DNA from 3 places in the Pseudoalteromonas sp. J2K-J979 genome. Region 1 is predicted to be linked to each of the others. Evidence: predicted binding sites of a transcription regulator. Region 1 holds the regulator's gene; each other region holds the start of a gene.
The links. The regulator LexA, encoded in region 1, represses DNA repair genes until DNA is damaged. The targets are predictions, from matches to a motif close to TACTGTATNNNNATACAGTA.
Positions count from the first base shown of each region.

Region 2: recN (DNA repair protein RecN) is a predicted target of LexA. The motif match lies at 3,044-3,063, and genes of this name have one in related genera.
Region 3: AC3KVK_RS04310 (DNA topoisomerase III) is a predicted target of LexA. The motif match lies at 2,231-2,250, and genes of this name have one in related genera.

Region 1 covers NZ_CM200281.1:3,326,436-3,332,127, forward strand. The annotation lists gene ctaD (cytochrome c oxidase subunit I) at 1-1,468, opposite strand, end outside; gene coxB (cytochrome c oxidase subunit II) at 1,473-2,600, opposite strand; gene lexA (transcriptional repressor LexA) at 2,849-3,466, opposite strand; rRNA gene rrf (5S ribosomal RNA) at 3,618-3,732, opposite strand; rRNA gene AC3KVK_RS15235 (23S ribosomal RNA) at 3,863-5,692, opposite strand, start outside.
Region 2 covers NZ_CM200281.1:1,307,456-1,313,147, forward strand. The annotation lists gene AC3KVK_RS06065 (glutamate synthase small subunit GltD family protein) at 1-1,264, shown strand, start outside; gene recN (DNA repair protein RecN) at 1,350-3,020, opposite strand; gene AC3KVK_RS06075 (hypothetical protein) at 3,137-3,679, opposite strand; gene nadK (NAD(+) kinase) at 3,778-4,659, opposite strand; gene AC3KVK_RS06085 (HrcA family transcriptional regulator) at 4,747-5,679, shown strand.
Region 3 covers NZ_CM200281.1:905,219-910,910, reverse strand. The annotation lists gene AC3KVK_RS04315 (M20 metallopeptidase family protein) at 1-271, shown strand, start outside; gene AC3KVK_RS04310 (DNA topoisomerase III) at 310-2,217, opposite strand; gene AC3KVK_RS04305 (flagellar motor protein MotB) at 2,951-3,877, opposite strand; gene pomA (flagellar motor protein PomA) at 3,883-4,644, opposite strand; gene AC3KVK_RS04295 (exodeoxyribonuclease VII small subunit) at 4,902-5,147, shown strand; gene ispA ((2E,6E)-farnesyl diphosphate synthase) at 5,147-5,692, shown strand, end outside.

The DNA of each region.
Region 1 (5,692 bases):
CTTTAATACACTTAATCACAACCCATACAAACAGTAGCTGCGATAGACCAAAAGCAAAACCACCAATACTGATGATTGCATTAAAATCAGCAAATTGAAGAGCGTAATCAGGAATACGTCTTGGCATACCAGCTAGACCAACAAAGTGCATAGGAAAGAAAAGTACATTAACACTTATAAGTGAGAGCCAAAAATGCGCTTGTGCCCACCCTTGGTGATACATGTTGCCTGTCCATTTTGGCAGCCAATAATACGCAGCTGCCATGATAGAAAAAACAGCACCAGTTACGAGAACGTAATGGAAATGCGCAACAACAAAATAAGTATCATGATATTGAAAATCTGCAGGGGTGATTGCCAGCATCAAACCTGAAAACCCTCCTATTGTGAATAGCACAATAAAAGCGATACTAAACAACATCGGGATTTCGAAACTAATTGAACCACGCCACATAGTGGCGACCCAGTTAAAGACCTTAACACCTGTAGGTACCGATATCAGCATCGTGCTATACATAAAAAATAGCTCTCCAGCTAAAGGCATCCCCGTGGTAAACATATGGTGAGCCCATACAATGAAAGATAAAAACGCAATTGAGGCAGTTGCATAGACCATTGAAGCGTAGCCAAACAAAGGTTTACGAGAAAAAGTAGGAACAATGGAAGAGATAATACCAAAAGCGGGCAAAATCATAATATACACTTCTGGATGACCGAAAAACCAAAAGATATGTTGAAACATGACTGGGTCGCCGCCACCCATAGCATTAAAGAAGCTAGTCCCAAAATATTTATCCGTGAGAACCATTGTTACTGCTCCTGCTAAAACAGGCATCACAGCAATTAATAAAAAAGCAGTGATCAACCAAGTCCACACAAACAATGGTAATTTCATCCACGTCATGCCTGGAGCGCGCAAATTTACAATCGTCACAATGACATTAATCGCCCCCATGATAGAACTAATCCCCATAATGTGAACAGCAAACACAAAAAATGCTGTACTATCATTGCTATACGTTGTAGATAGAGGTGCGTAAAAGGTCCAACCGAAATTAGGTCCACCACCTTCCATAAAAAGTGACATGAGTAAAATAGAAAATGCAAAAGGGAGTATCCAGAAACTCCAGTTATTCATTCTAGGAAGCGCCATATCTGGTGCGCCAATCATCATTGGGATCATCCAATTTGCCAACCCCGTAAAAGCAGGCATCACAGCGCCAAAAACCATAATGAGTCCATGTACTGTTGTCATTTGGTTAAAAAAATCAGGTTCAACCAACTGTAATCCAGGCTGAAATAGTTCAGCTCGGATAACCATAGCCATCGCACCGCCGACTAAAAACATAACCAAAGAAAAGATAAGGTACAATGAGCCAATATCTTTGTGGTTTGTTGTAAATAGCCAACGCTTTATTCCACTTGGGGTAGCGTGAGAATCCGAATGTTCATGAGTAAGCGCGGTCATATTATTATTCTTCCTTCATTCTATTCTTTACGTCACTTGGCTGAACAAGATCCCCAGTATTATTTCCCCAGGCATTTCGCTCATAGGTAATAACGGCTGCAAGCTGTTTTAAAGAAAGTTGTTTTACGTAGGCTTGCATAGCCGTACCTGGTTTACCATGCAAAACTATGTCGATATGATCAATGATATCGCCCTTTGCTATAGGACTATCCTTGAGCGCAGGGAATACGCCACCTAGACCTAAACCGGTAACCTGATGACATGCTGCACAACTTGCGATATAAACTTGCTCGCCCAATGTCATTAACTCCTCTTCTGATAATGTCTGGTCTAATAGCTTCAGATCAGCTTGAGCTGCTTGCGCATTTTCTTTTTTCGCATTGTTAAGCCAAGAGTCAAAAGCATCTGGCTCGACGGCTTCGACCACCACTGGCATAAAGCCATGATCTTTCCCACAAAGTTCAGCACATTGACCTCTGTATATTCCAGGCTCGTTTACTCTAGTCCATGCTTCATTTATAAAACCTGGATTCGCATCTTTTTTAACAGCAAAATCAGGGACCCACCATGAGTGGATAACATCATCAGAAGTCATCAAAAAACGAACTTTGCGATTAGTTGGGATAACCAGTGGTTTATCGACTTCAAGTAAATAATTTTCAGTTTTAGTTATATGGTTATTAATTTGGTCTTGTGGTGTAGATAAAATGGAGTAAAAACTTAAGTCATGTTCGATATACTCATAGTGCCATTTCCACTGTGACCCCGTTATCTTGATGGTAATGTCAGCCTTAGATGTATCTTCCATCGCAATAAGGGTTTTCGTCGCAGGAATAGCCATTAAGATTAGAATCAAAAATGGAATGGCGGTCCATAATATTTCAACTTTGGTGCTTTCATGAAACTGTGAAGCAGTCACACCTTTAGACTTACGATGATTGAATAAGGCCCAAAACATAATAGAGAAGACAATAACTCCTATCACACAACAAATTATAAAAATTGTCATATGTAGGTTATAAACATTCTCGCTGATGTCAGTTACACCTGTAGTCATATTGTATTTGCTTTGTGCAAAAACATTAGACGATGTAACAAACATAACGAGCAAGGACATAAAGACCTTACCCATAACACACTCCTTTAGTGAAGAAATTTAAGCACGCCAAATTATTTCTTCATTATTATTATTAACTAGAATCCAATAGATGATTTTTCAATCAGCTGTAGTTGAAAACTAGTCAAGGATGGAGTGTTAAGCAAGAAAGGGGGTGAGAAATATAGCAATAAAAAATAAAGTGCGACAAGCGCACTAAAATAAATACAATTAAATCAGATTGTTAAATATAAATCGAAACAAAAATAACATTAACATCTTTTTTACATCCAATCAGCATTACGAATAACGCCAACCGCAAGCCCTTCAATATCAAGAGCTTCTTCAGACAAATCAACAATTATCGGATTGAACTCTTCGTTTTCAGCATGAAGGTAAACTTTTTTGCCCTTTTGCTCAAAACGCTTGACCGTCACATCCTCGCCGACACGAGCAACAACAACTTGGCCATTTAGTGCAACAGCACATCGATGAACGGCTAACAAATCACCATCCATAATACCAATATCTTTCATGCTCATCCCATCGACTCTTAACAAGAAGTCTGCGGCTGGTTTAAATAACATCGGATCAACTTGGTAATGACTTTCTACATGTTCTTGAGCCAAAATAGGTTCACCAGCAGCAACTTTACCAATTAGTGGTAAACCAAGTTGTTCAGGCTCATCATCTTCGACCAACCTTAAACCTCGACTTGCACCAGGCACCATTTCGATAAAGCCTTTTTTTGCAAGGGCTTTGAGGTGTTCCTCTGCTGCATTTGCACTTTTAAAGCCTAGCGTATTAGCTATTTCAGCGCGTGTAGGAGGCATGCCTGTATCTTTAATAAATACCTTTATTAGCTCTAGTATTTGAGCCTGACGTTTTGTAAGTGGACGCATACACTGGATTTCCATACAGTAAAGATAACTGTAATTATATACAGGGTAAATGAAAGCGCAATATATTATCGACTTTCTCAAACAGATAGTTAAAATAAAAACTCAGACAGCAAAAAGCCCGACTCATTGAGTCGGGCTTTTCTTAATAGGAGCCTGGCGATGTCCTACTCTCACATGGGTAATCCCACACTACCATCGGCGCTGTTTCGTTTCACTACTGAGTTCGGAATGGAGTCAGGTGGGTCCAAAACGCTATTGTCACCAAGCAAAATTTTGCCGCTTTACCGCTTTCGCCGTAAAACTAAATTCGGAAGGCTGATTTTAAAATTGTCTACTTCAGTCTATCTAACTTCTTGCTTATTTATCAGTGCTTCATACAAACCACTTTGGCGTTGTATGGTTAAGCCTCACGGGTAATTAGTATAGGTTAGCTTAACGCCTCGCAGCGCTTCCACATCCTACCTATCAACGTTGTAGTCTCCAACGGCCCTTTAGTGGAGTTAAACTCCAAGTGAGAACTCATCTCGAGGCTCGCTTCGCGCTTAGATGCTTTCAGCGCTTATCGATTCCGAACGTAGCTACCGGGCAGTGCCATTGGCATGACAACCCGAACACCAGCGGTTCGTCCACTCCGGTCCTCTCGTACTAGGAGCAGCCCCTCTCAATTCTCAAACGCCCACGGCAGATAGGGACCGAACTGTCTCACGACGTTCTAAACCCAGCTCGCGTACCACTTTAAATGGCGAACAGCCATACCCTTGGGACCGACTTCAGCCCCAGGATGTGATGAGCCGACATCGAGGTGCCAAACACCGCCGTCGATATGAACTCTTGGGCGGTATCAGCCTGTTATCCCCGGAGTACCTTTTATCCGTTGAGCGATGGCCCTTCCATTCAGAACCACCGGATCACTATGACCTACTTTCGTACCTGCTCGACTTGTCCGTCTCGCAGTTAAGCTTGCTTCTACCATTACACTAACCGTACGATGTCCGACCGTACTTAGCAAACCTTCGTGCTCCTCCGTTACTCTTTGGGAGGAGACCGCCCCAGTCAAACTACCCACCAGGCACTGTCCGCAACCCCGATTAGGGGCCTACGTTAGAACATCAAAACTACAAGGGTGGTATTTCAAGGACGACTCCACAACAACTAGCGTCGCTGCTTCAAAGTCTCCCACCTATCCTACACATGTAGGTTCAATGTTCAGTGCCAAGCTGTAGTAAAGGTTCACGGGGTCTTTCCGTCTAGCCGCGGGTACACAGCATCTTCACTGCGATTTCAATTTCACTGAGTCTCGGGTGGAGACAGCGTGGCCATGGTTACACCATTCGTGCAGGTCGGAACTTACCCGACAAGGAATTTCGCTACCTTAGGACCGTTATAGTTACGGCCGCCGTTTACCGGGGCTTCGATCAAGAGCTTCTCCGAAGATAACCCCATCAATTAACCTTCCGGCACCGGGCAGGTGTCACACCGTATACGTCATCTTTCGATTTTGCACAGTGCTGTGTTTTTAATAAACAGTCCCAGCCACCTGGTTACTGTGACTGCCAACAGCTTAAGGAGCAAGTCCTATCACCGTCAGCAGCGTACCTTCTCCCGAAGTTACGGTACTATTTTGCCTAGTTCCTTCACCCGAGTTCTCTCAAGCGCCTTAGTATTCTCTACCTGACCACCTGTGTCGGTTTGGGGTACGATTCAGCATGAACTGAAGCTTAGAGGATTTTCCTGGAAGTATGGCATCAACAACTTCACTACCGTAGTAGCTCGTCTCGTATCTCAGTCTTAAGAACCCGGATTTGCCTAAGTTCTCAACCTACTTACTTTCACATGGACAACCAACGCCATGCTTGCCTAGCCTGCTCCGTCTCCCCATCGCATTCATGCCGAGTACGGGAATATTAACCCGTTTCCCATCGACTACGCGTTTCCGCCTCGCCTTAGGGGTCGACTCACCCTACCCTGATTAACATGGGATAGGAACCCTTGGTCTTCCGGCGTGCGGGTTTTTCACCCGCATTATCGTTACTCATGTCAGCATTCGCACTTCTGATACCTCCAGCAAACCTCCCGGTTCACCTTCAACGGCTTACAGAACGCTCCCCTACCCCGCATACATAAGTACGCAGCCGCAGCTTCGGTGGTATGTTTAGCCCCGTTACATCTTCCGCGCAGACCGACTCGACCAGTGAGCTATTACGCTTTCTTTAAAGGATGGCTGCT
Region 2 (5,692 bases), 1.6 Mb from region 1:
ATATTGTGAGTGGAAATGTCCGGTTCATAATTATATTCCACAGTGGCTGAAACTGATTAAAGACGGCAAAATTATTGAAGCGGCTGAATTATCGCATCGAACAAATTCGTTGCCAGAGGTATGCGGTCGTGTTTGTCCGCAAGATAGACTTTGTGAAGGCTCTTGCACACTCAATGATGAATTCGGTGCGGTTACCATAGGTAATATTGAAAAGTATATTACGGATACTGCTTTTGAGATGGGATGGAAACCTGACACTTCTTACGTAGTTTGGACAGATAAAAAAGTGGCTATTATTGGCGCAGGTCCCGCTGGATTGGGGTGTGCTGATATTTTGGCGAGAAACGGTGTTAAGCCAGTAGTTTTTGATCGTCACCCAGAGATTGGTGGTCTGCTTACTTTTGGTATTCCGTCATTTAAGCTAGAAAAGTCAGTCATGGAAAAGCGCCGTGAAATTTTTACTGATATGGGTGTTGAATTTCGCTTAAATACTGAAGTTGGAAAAGACATTGAACTCGAGCAATTACTTTCAGAATATGACGCTGTTTTTGTTGGGGTAGGTACGTATAAAAACATGCGTGGTGGCCTAGAAAATGAAGAGGCGCATGGTGTGTTTGACGCACTTCCTTTCTTAATTGCTAACACAAATAAAGTAATGGGATTTGATAACGAAGCGTACCCTTATCAAGATATGGCGAACAAACGTGTCGTGGTATTGGGTGGGGGTGATACAGCAATGGATTGCGTGAGAACGTCAATTCGACAAGGTGCCAGTGATGTTGTCTGTGCATATCGACGCGATGAAGCAAACATGCCTGGCTCAGCCCGTGAAGTAAAAAATGCTAAAGAAGAAGGGGTACGTTTTGAGTTTAATGTACAACCTAAAGGGATGATCTTAAATTCTGAAGGTCAAGTCACCGGTGTGCAAATGGTTAAAACACAATTAGGTGAACCGGATGCTAAAGGGCGTCGCCGAGCCGAAGAAGTGAGTGGTTCGGAACATGTATTAGCTGCAGATGCAGTGATTATGGCATTTGGCTTTCAAGCACATTCAATGCCTTGGCTTGAACCATTTGGTGTCGAATGCGATCAATGGGGCCGAATTGTTGCACCAGAACAAGGTTCGGGACACACTCATCAAACGACCAACCCGAAAATCTTTGCTGGTGGTGATGCTGTACGAGGTTCAGATTTGGTGGTTACAGCTATTTTTGAAGGCCGAAATGCAGCTGAAGGAATTTTGGACTATCTAGAAGTTCAATAACAAGCATGAACGAATAAAAAAGGTAAGCACTTTGCTTACCTTTTTTATTTATATGAGGTAAAAACTGTTCGATATCGCACTCAAACTAGGCACACGCTTCGAGTAGTTCTTGGGCGTTAGACAGAGTGGTCTGACTAATATTATTGCCCCCGAGTAAACGGGCAATTTCATTAACACGACCTTGTTGGTCAAGGTGGCGCATTTGAGTATGCGTTTGCTTGCCATCGCTGAATTTTGCAACAAAGAATTGATGGTGCCCACTGCAAGCTACTTGCGGTAAATGGGTTACACAGATCACTTGTGTTGACTGACCTAATTGGCGTAACAGTAAGCCAACCGCAGATGCTGTCGGGCCAGAAATACCCACGTCCACTTCATCAAAAATAAGGGTGGGCGTTGTCACTTTAGCCGCGATGATAACCTGAATCGCTAAACTAATACGTGAAAGTTCACCGCCAGATGCCACTTTTGCTAAAGGCTGCATGGGTTGACCAGGGTTGGTGCAAACCATAAATTCAATTTTATCAGCGCCATGCGCACTAGGCGTCGCATTCGCTTCAAAATTTAGAACGATTTCAAAAATGCCATTTTCCATTGACAGTGTGTGCATACTGTTAGAAATTAATGTGTTTAGCTCTGTGGCTGCGGTCTTGCGGCTATCACTTAATTGTTTAGCATTGCAATAGTATGCTTCTCTTGTATGCTCAATCTCAGCATCGAGTTGGTGTAATCGCTTCGAATCATGGCTAATTTTAGTCAACGAATTGACTAACTGAGTATGAAACTCTGGCAATTCTTCTGGTCGAATATGATGTTTTCGCGCTAATTCTAAAGCTTTGGCCATACGCTCTTCGACTTCGTTTAATGTGTTTGGGTCACACTCTGTTTTCTCTTGGTAACGTCTAATTTGAGCCGATGCATCTTCAATTTGCACAGCTGCTTCAAACAATAAGTCGGCCACTGAACTGAGCTGAGGATCGATTTGAGCAAGTTCAGCAAACTTATTGGCACTATGTTGTACCATACTGTATGCGTTGCCGTTATCTTCATCATAGAGATGCTGAAGTTCACGCTGACTTGACTCAAGTAATGTTTGAGTATGGCTTAATAAACTATGTTGAGATTCGACATCTTCGTATTCACCTGGCTCCAAAGCAAAATCGTCTAATTCAGCGACCTGATACTCTAAAAGCTGCTGTTGGGCTTGCTGTTGCTGTTGAAGCTGCAGTAATTGCGTATGCTCTTTTTTAAGGTTTTGATATTGTTTAAACAAGTCTTTGGTGGCGAGCAGTAAGTCAAAATGACCGGCATATTCATCAAGAAGTTGGAGTTGATGATCATTTTTGCTCAACAATTGATGGGCATGCTGCCCGTGAATAGCAATCAATAATTGACTGAGGGATTTAAGTTGGCTTGCAGTGACTGCTGAGCCATTAATGTAGGCTTTGCTGCGTCCAGTATGGCTAATCACCCGACGCAAAATACATTCATCATCACTTAGCAAATCATGTTGAGCTAAAAATGCTTTAGCTTTGGGTAAATGACGAATATCAAATTGAGCGGTGACTTCTGCTTTATCAGCGCCTGGGCGTACCATTGCAGCTTCTGAGCGTTCACCTAAACATAAAGAAAGCGCGTCGATAGCAATAGACTTTCCAGCACCGGTTTCACCTGTAATGGTAGTCATACCTGCTGACCACTCAGTGCTGAGTTGGCTGACAATAGCAAAATTTGAAACTTCTAACGCAATTAACATACTGTTTATCCATCCAGTTCATTAACTGTTAATTTATACAGTATTTGTAAATTGCGCAAATATTTTTTTAATTATTTAATGTTGCTTTTAAGCCAATAATGCATGACTCAATCTGATTAAATAACAGCTTCTTTATCATCATTGTGTATTTCTGATGATGCTTGGTCGGGCGTTTCATCTTCGGTTGAAGGTAAAATGTCAGGGCTTTTCAGAGTGAATACCAGAGCAGGTAATTGCTCTTCATAGAATAGTTTATTAAAACCGCGCCCTGAAGGCAGCTCAGTCGCGAAGTTTAATATCCGTTCAGCAAGCTCATCTTTGTGACCTGTGACGTGGGTTTTAGCCATTTCACTGGCTAACACGTTTGAGAGATTATCTAGGCATGCTTCCATTAATATTAGGTTATTATCATTATGAGCTTGCACAACAAAAAAATTGTTCGCAATGGCTTGCATTGCTGGTAAGTGCTTTGGTCTGAGTAATTTGGCTTCACTAAAATAACTGAGTTGTTTTTTATAGTTATCAGTGACGATTTTGACCCGCTCATTGAATAATTGTTTCTTGAGGGCTTCTGCTTTTTTTCGGTTTTTTTCTATCACTGTATAAGTTGAGAAAAGCGCGATCAATAAAATTACAGATAAAAGTACTACATAAGTCATAATTATTATTATTTTCCTAATAAATTGGCACTGAAAACAGCTGCAGCATACTGAAACTACAACAAAATTAAAACACTCTTTTTATGCAAATTTATAAATCAATATAATTGGCTGCCCCATTTTAATTTTTGCCTTAACACGTTGTAATAAGAATACTCTTTAGGGTGAATTAAGCGCAGTGGTTTATCGCCTTTTTTGATCACAACTTCATCACCTGGCATCACAGCCATCACGATGTGACTATCGCAGCTAATCTGCAGATTATCATCATTTTTTAGGCTGAGTTTTAAGCGAATCTCATTGTCTGCATCGACAACAAGCGGCCGACTAGATAATGTATGGGGAAACATCGGGACTAAGGCCATCGCGTTAAGTTCAGGGGTTAAAATAGGCCCGCCACCAGAAAGGGAATAGGCCGTTGACCCCGTTGGCGTGCAAACAATTAGCCCATCTGATTTTTGTGAATATACGAAATCGTCATTGATAAAGGCCTCAAATTCAATCATATGTGCGACTTTATCTGCGTGCAAAACGGCTTCATTGACCGCTGAGTTAGTGCTTTTGAGCTTTTCGTGGCGATACACTTCGACTTCCAACAAAAAGCGTTTTTCTTGAATATAATGGCCACTGAGAACTTGCTCGAGATCGGCTTCAAAATTATCAGGGTCTAAATCAGTTAAAAAACCTAAATTGCCCCGGTTTACTCCAATCACGGCCACATCGAAGCGAGACAATACTCGCGCAGCCCCTAGCATATTTCCATCACCACCGACGACAATGGCTAAATCACATTGGCGGCCCAGATCAACTAGCTCTACCGTTCGTGAGGCATCAACCTTCATTTCTAGACCAACTTGTTGTTCGATCAATACTGTGTAACCCAAAGCATCCAGAAAACTGTCCAATTTTTTTAAGGTTAAGTTTGCGCCAGCATGGTTGGGTTTGCCAATCAGGCCGATGGTGGAGAAAGTCTTATTCATGGTTATTGACTGAAAGTTAATATAATTTCAGTATATCCAAAAGCTCTGCTACTTGAAAATAAATAAGCGCGCCCACATAAACTCGTTATGAAACTAAATCCTCGTGATCTCAAAGTATTTACCTCACTGATGGACTTGCATTGCAATGGTTCAGGACTCGCTGTGCCTTCGGCATTAATTGCAAAACAAAAGGGGATGGCGGTTTGCTCTGCGACTGTCCGCAATGCAATGGTTAGACTTGAAAAGTTGGGGTTAATTTACTCGCCGCATACCTCTGCAGGACGAGTGCCGACTAAAGAAGGGTATCAATTTTGGTTGAATGAATTATTTGATCTTTCATCAATTGCCGCTTTTTGGCAGCCCAGCCAAGAGGCGTTAATTCAGTTTACTCATTCAATTAGCCAACGCTATAAGTTATGCGCTTGTGTTGGTTTACCAACGGTGACATCACAGGCTATTTTTCGCGTTGAAGTACTGGATTTTGATCAGCAAAGTTGGCTGATTTTATTATTTGACCGCCAGGGGCAAAGCCAAAATGTAGTGATTACTAAACCACTCGAAGCCAATGAAGCAATCCGGTTACAGTTTAATGCTTGGTTGAATACGGTTTTTTCTGCGCAGCCTTTGTTAGAAGGGTTAAAGAGAATGCGAGCCATGGCGAAGACAGCGCCGATGTTTTGTCATGGTTCACTGACACAATGGACGCGCCTTTTATTTGATAAATTAGGGTCAGATAATTCTATCGTCGTAGGCGAAAGTTACCTGTATGAATCATTACAAGGTTCTGAACAGCCTTGTATTGGCACGCCCTTACTGAGTTTTGTTGAGGAGAAGTTAGCATTTACTCAGGGGGTGTCAGTTATCTTCGGTGATGACATTCCCTTTCATGGTTTTGAGCAATTGATGATAGTGAGTGTGCCTTACTTTTCAAACGGTGGCTACCAAGGTCGTTTTTGTATTATTTGCAAAAAGTCAGCACAAATAGCTGCAATCTTAACGGAATTTACATTTCTTGATTAATTAACTCTTGAAA
Region 3 (5,692 bases), 1.2 Mb from region 1:
TAATGTGATAACAGCTGATCCTGTAATGGCTGGTGAAGACTTTGGACTTTATGGTCGGACCAAGCACCAAATCCCTATCACCCTCTTTTGGCTCGGCAGCGTTGAACCTTCTCGATACAAAAACGCAAAGAGCAATAATGAAACCCTTCCATCTTTGCATTCAAGTTTATATGCACCCGATTATTCAAAAACTATTGAAACAGGTGTCAGAGCCATGAGTGCAGCCGCTTTACACTTATTCAACTTACCTGATGATAAACGCATCAAATGAATATGTAGGAGTTTTGAATACCCATAATCATTTAGATGTTACTTATTGCCCGACGCTTTTCGCTTTCTTTTAAATCGACGAGTCGGTGTGGGCCCTTTAATATATTTAAAAGCACTGGCATCACAGCTCGATGACAAAGAGATAAGTTGATTGAGTTGTTCCAACAAAGGTTGCATAAACCCTTGGTAGCTTTGTTCTTTTCGAGATATTGCAGCCAAACCAGCTTCCCATTTAGCTGTTAAATCAGGTCGGGTAATCAAGTCTGGCAACATTTCAATCAGGCTTCTACCTGCAATCGTTGATACTATCTTTTTACCTTCCCGTTTTAAAAAATCACGCCTAAAAAGTAATTCAATAATCCCAGCTCGTGTTGCTTCTGTACCTAGGCCATCCGTCTCTTTGAGTATTTTTTTGATGCTGGGATCTGTGACAAACCTGCTAATTCCTGTCATCGCACTTAATAAGCTCGCATCATTAAAATACGCTGGAGGCTGAGTGTACTTCTCCAGCAGGTCACCAAATGGACAGTGCAACCGCTGACCTAAAGTCAATGACGGTAAAAGCGGCTCAATTTTGGACTCCCCTTTACCTAAAAGAATTTTAAAACCTTGTTGCAGTTCTTCTTTGGCTGTAGCGCTAAACTTTCCTCCCGCTATCTCCACTTCGACTTTTGTTTCATTGAAAATGTAAGGTGGGTAAAATTGGATTAAATAATGCCGTGCAATTAACTGGTAAAGTTTTAATTCATCTTTATCAAGGCTGCTCACAGGCAACTTTTTACTGGTGGGGATGATTGCATGGTGCGCTTCAACCTTTGAGTCATTCCAACATTTAGAACGAATCGATAAGTCAGCTTGTTGGATAAGTGAGTCTGATTGGCCCTTATTGTGTTTAATAGCATCAAGCACTTGCTCAGCCTCAGCAAAATGCTCGGTTGGTAAATAACGATTATCTGAACGTGGATAAGTGATCGCTTTATGTTTTTCATATAAATTTTGGCACACATTTAATACAACTTGCGCAGACATGCCATATACTTTGGCGGCATCAATCTGCAATGACGACAAGTTATAGGGCAATGGTGATGTGTGGCGTTTTTCTTTTTGAGAAAGTTTAGTGACTAATGCTGATTGGTTCTCAATTCTTTTAACTACATTTTCAGCTAATGCCTTTAACAAAATTCGTCCATCTTCATCTTGATAAGGCTCGCATGCGGCACTTGGTTGCCATTTAGCGGTAAAATCTTCTGCTTTATCAGTTTTTAAATGCGCATGTACTTCATAAAAGGGCTTTGCAATAAAGTTTTCAATTTCAAGATCTCGACGCACTACCAACCCTAAAATCGGTGTTTGTACTCTTCCTACTGATAAAACGCGGTGGCTGCCAGCCTGCTGGCCAGCTAAAGTATACGCACGAGTAAGATTCATACCAAAGAGCCAGTCCGCACGAGACCGTGCTAAAGCAGACACAGACAGAGGAACAAAGTCGATATTTCTATTTTGATTGAACAATGATTTCTTCACTGCAGAGGGGTTCAAGTCACTGACTAATAAACGCTGAACAGATGCTTTTTTTTGTTCATTAACGCCAACAAAATCAATTACCTCATCTACTAACAACTGCCCTTCTCTATCAGGATCTCCTGCATGAATTAGCTCATCAGCTTGTAAAATCAACTTTTTGAGAATATTAAACTGCTTTTTAGTTTTTGGTTTTACACTGAGTTGCCATTTTAACGGGATGATTGGCAAATCATTAAGCTGCCACTTTTTAAATCTAGGATCATAACTGTCAGGTTCTGCTTGTTCTAACAAATGCCCGATACACCAAGAGACAACATCGCCATTGCTGGCTTTAATAAAGCCTTCCCCTTTTTGTAGAGGTTTCGGGAGTACATCAGCTATCGCACGTCCTAATGAAGGCTTTTCTGCAATATAGAGTTTCATACTCAAAATTTACAACTGTATATAATAACAGTAATGATAATTCTGAAAGTGCTAATTAGCTAGTTGTTTTTGCTTACCTATAATAAAACCAAAAACCAAAGGTGCAAAACATAACGCTACGACAAGGGTGTTTGAAAGAGGGATGATCGTTTTATATATCGAGTCTATCACTTCGTATTCTAGAAAATGCTTATCCACTATTTTAAAAAGCTGTATGAGTATAACAGGGATAAAAACTAATTGAGCAGTGACTGATAGTCTTAGTGAAATTCTATCCTTAATACCTAAGATTGCGATAGCACTCATCCAAATAATATCGTTGAAAGCCCAAAAAAAATAACGATAAAATTTTGCTGTATCATACTCATATAGGAATGGAGTAATGATAAAACTTATTAAAAAAGAGACGAATGTTACAGCAGAAAACCAACAACCTGATTTAAGTTTAAATTTAAAGGACAGAACGAATGCAGCCAAAACTAGTAATAGCTGATAATTTAAAAAAGTTTGTAGGAATATATCATTCATAATTTGGTAAAATGGAAGCTTTCACTTCCATTTCAATTATTTCGACTTAGGTGGTTCTTTTGGTGGATCATCGCTTCCACCACCACTGCCTGGCATATAAGTATATTTATCAATTCTTTTCATTTCATTTATCCTTAAATAAAACTAAGACAATTACTTAGCGTTTGCAGTAAATCGTCTTTTATGAAAAAAATCAACCGTAAATTTACTTTTGTACCTCAATCGGATCAGACTCTTTCGCTTTACCTTGCATAATTGAAATCTCAACACGGCGATTACGTTTGCGCGAATCCGTATCTTCATTTGGCACTAACGGCCGAGTATCAGCATGACCTATTACCATCATACGGTTTTTATCGAATCCCCTCACCTTCTGCATTTCGCTTGCTACAGCCACTGAACGTTTCGCTGATAAATCCCAATTATTAAAATATAGTTCATTACTTACTTGATAATCATCTGTGTGGCCAGAAACGGTAATCTCGCCAGGAACATCTTTCAAGAGTTCAGCTATTTGTTGAATAATGGGTTTAAATTGTGGTTGCAAAAAAGCACTTCCAGATGGAAACGAACCATTTTCTCGAATACGAATAATAATTTGCTGACCCAGTGATTCGAGCTCTATTGCCCCATCCATGATTTGCTCTTCAAGCTGTTGCGCTATTTTTTTAACCAGCTCATTAACTTGTTCTTGGTCAGCCGTACTTTCAGCTTGGCTCGATTCATTTTTCGCTGTACTTTGAGATTCACCACCACGCTTATTCCCACGCTGTTCTTGGCGCCCCCCAGCCGAATCTTCATCACCGGCTTGAAACTCCAACATTTGCTGTGTCATCTCAACTGTTTGCTGTTGAATTGTCTCAATAGGCGACGGCTCAGGCTTTCCTGGGCGGAACTCCATAGCGATCACACTTGTGCCTTTTGGAATATCTTTTACCTCAAGCTTATTTTGAACACCAAATGCAAATTTCATCGAGCCCGCTATTTGCTTAAATTTCAGTACATCCATTTCTGACATAGCTAACAACAATACAAAGAAACACATCAGCAATGACATTAAGTCTGCAAACGTCCCCATCCAAGCAGGCAAACCTGGGGGAGGGCATTTGCAATCTTCGGCTTCATCAGACATAACAGCTAACCCTCAGTGTCTATTTGGCGTTTAGATTCTGGTAGGTAATTTTTAAGTATCCCTTCAATTACTTTTGGGTTTTGACCATCTTGAATCCCGAGCACAGCATCTAAAATTAATTTTTGATTTAGTTCTTCTTCGTCTTTGCGCTTTTCTAACTTAGCTTGAATCGGGATCGCGATAACATTGGCCAAGAAGGCCCCATAAAGAGTCGTTAACAAAGCAACCGCCATCGCGGGTCCTATCGCTTTCGGATCATCCATGTTTGATAACATTGCAACCAAACCGATCAGTGTACCAATCATTCCCATTGCTGGAGCTACATCACCCAACGCTTTAAATAAAGTGGCGCCAGCATCATGCCGTGTTGACGTTAATGAAATATCTTTTTGTAGGGTTTCTCGCACGACATCGGCATCATGGCCATCAACCAGCATATCGACCCCTTTTTGCATAAATGCATTTGGTATCTCTGCTTCTTCAAGAGCAAGGAACCCTCCTTTTCTGGCGGAATCAGCTAGCTCAACAGCTTTATCGATGAGCTCTTCAGGCGTCTCAAGCTTAAACATAAACGCTTTTCCAGCCACTTTACCAATTCCAAAAAACTGCCCCATCGTAAAGTTTGATAGCACAACAAATAATGAACCACAAAAAACAATGAGCACAGAAGGAATATCAACGAACATTCCTAAATCGCCACCGAGAATCATTGCCATAACAATAAAGCCGATCGCACCAAGCATTCCTATTAACGTTGCTAAATCCACTGGCCCTCCAAGGGAAATTTTAATTAAAATTGGTAAGTTAGCACTTTAGAGTGCGTATGATAATTTAGTTTTAAGTATCGGCAAAAGGTTTAATAACTTAAGTTCAACTATAGCGCCATTTTTATGATGACGGCAATTTTCAAACAGAGAATCAGCATCGGCACGCAATAATTTAGCGAGACTAAGGCAGATAAATTGAAATAGTTAGAGAATCCCCCTAAAATCCCACCCACTCATACTTAAGCTGAAGTAATACAATGGCCACAAAAAAAGCAGAAAATCTTAGTTTTGAAGACGCTATGGGCGAATTAGGGCACATCGTTTCAGAAATGGAAAATGGGTCTCTTACCCTCGAACAGTCATTAAAACAATTTGAGCGCGGTATTCAGCTTGCCCAAGCATCTTCAGCCAAACTGCAACAAGCAGAACAAAAAGTGAGCATTCTAATGGGCAACTCTACTGAAAGCGATCTCACACCCTTTGACTCTACAGAGCAAAAATAGTGACAATTCAAGACGATTTACAACGCAGCCAATACCTGGTCGAACAAACGTTAACATCCATTTTGTCGATGCAAACTTCTGGTGATGCACAACTCCTTTCTGCAGCACGTTATAGCCTGTTCAATGGTGGCAAACGTCTCAGGCCACATCTAGTATTTTTAACAGGGCAAATGCTTGGTGCTGACCAGCTTGCTTTACAAAAAGTGGCTGCTGCTATTGAATGTATTCATAGTTATTCCTTGGTACATGATGATCTTCCTGCTATGGATGATGACGATCTGCGTCGAGGCAAACCGACATGCCACATTGCTTTTGATGAGGCGACCGCTATTTTAGCCGGTGATGCGTTACAAACACTCGCATTTGATATTTTATCTGAACAGCCTCTGGCTCAAGTTGAGGCGCCGACTCAACTTAAAATTATTTCCGAACTAGCCAAAGCCTCTGGACTAATGGGCATGTGTGGTGGGCAAGCACTTGATTTATCAGCAACGAATAAATCCATCACAGTATCAGAACTCGAACAAATTCATAAACTGAAGACT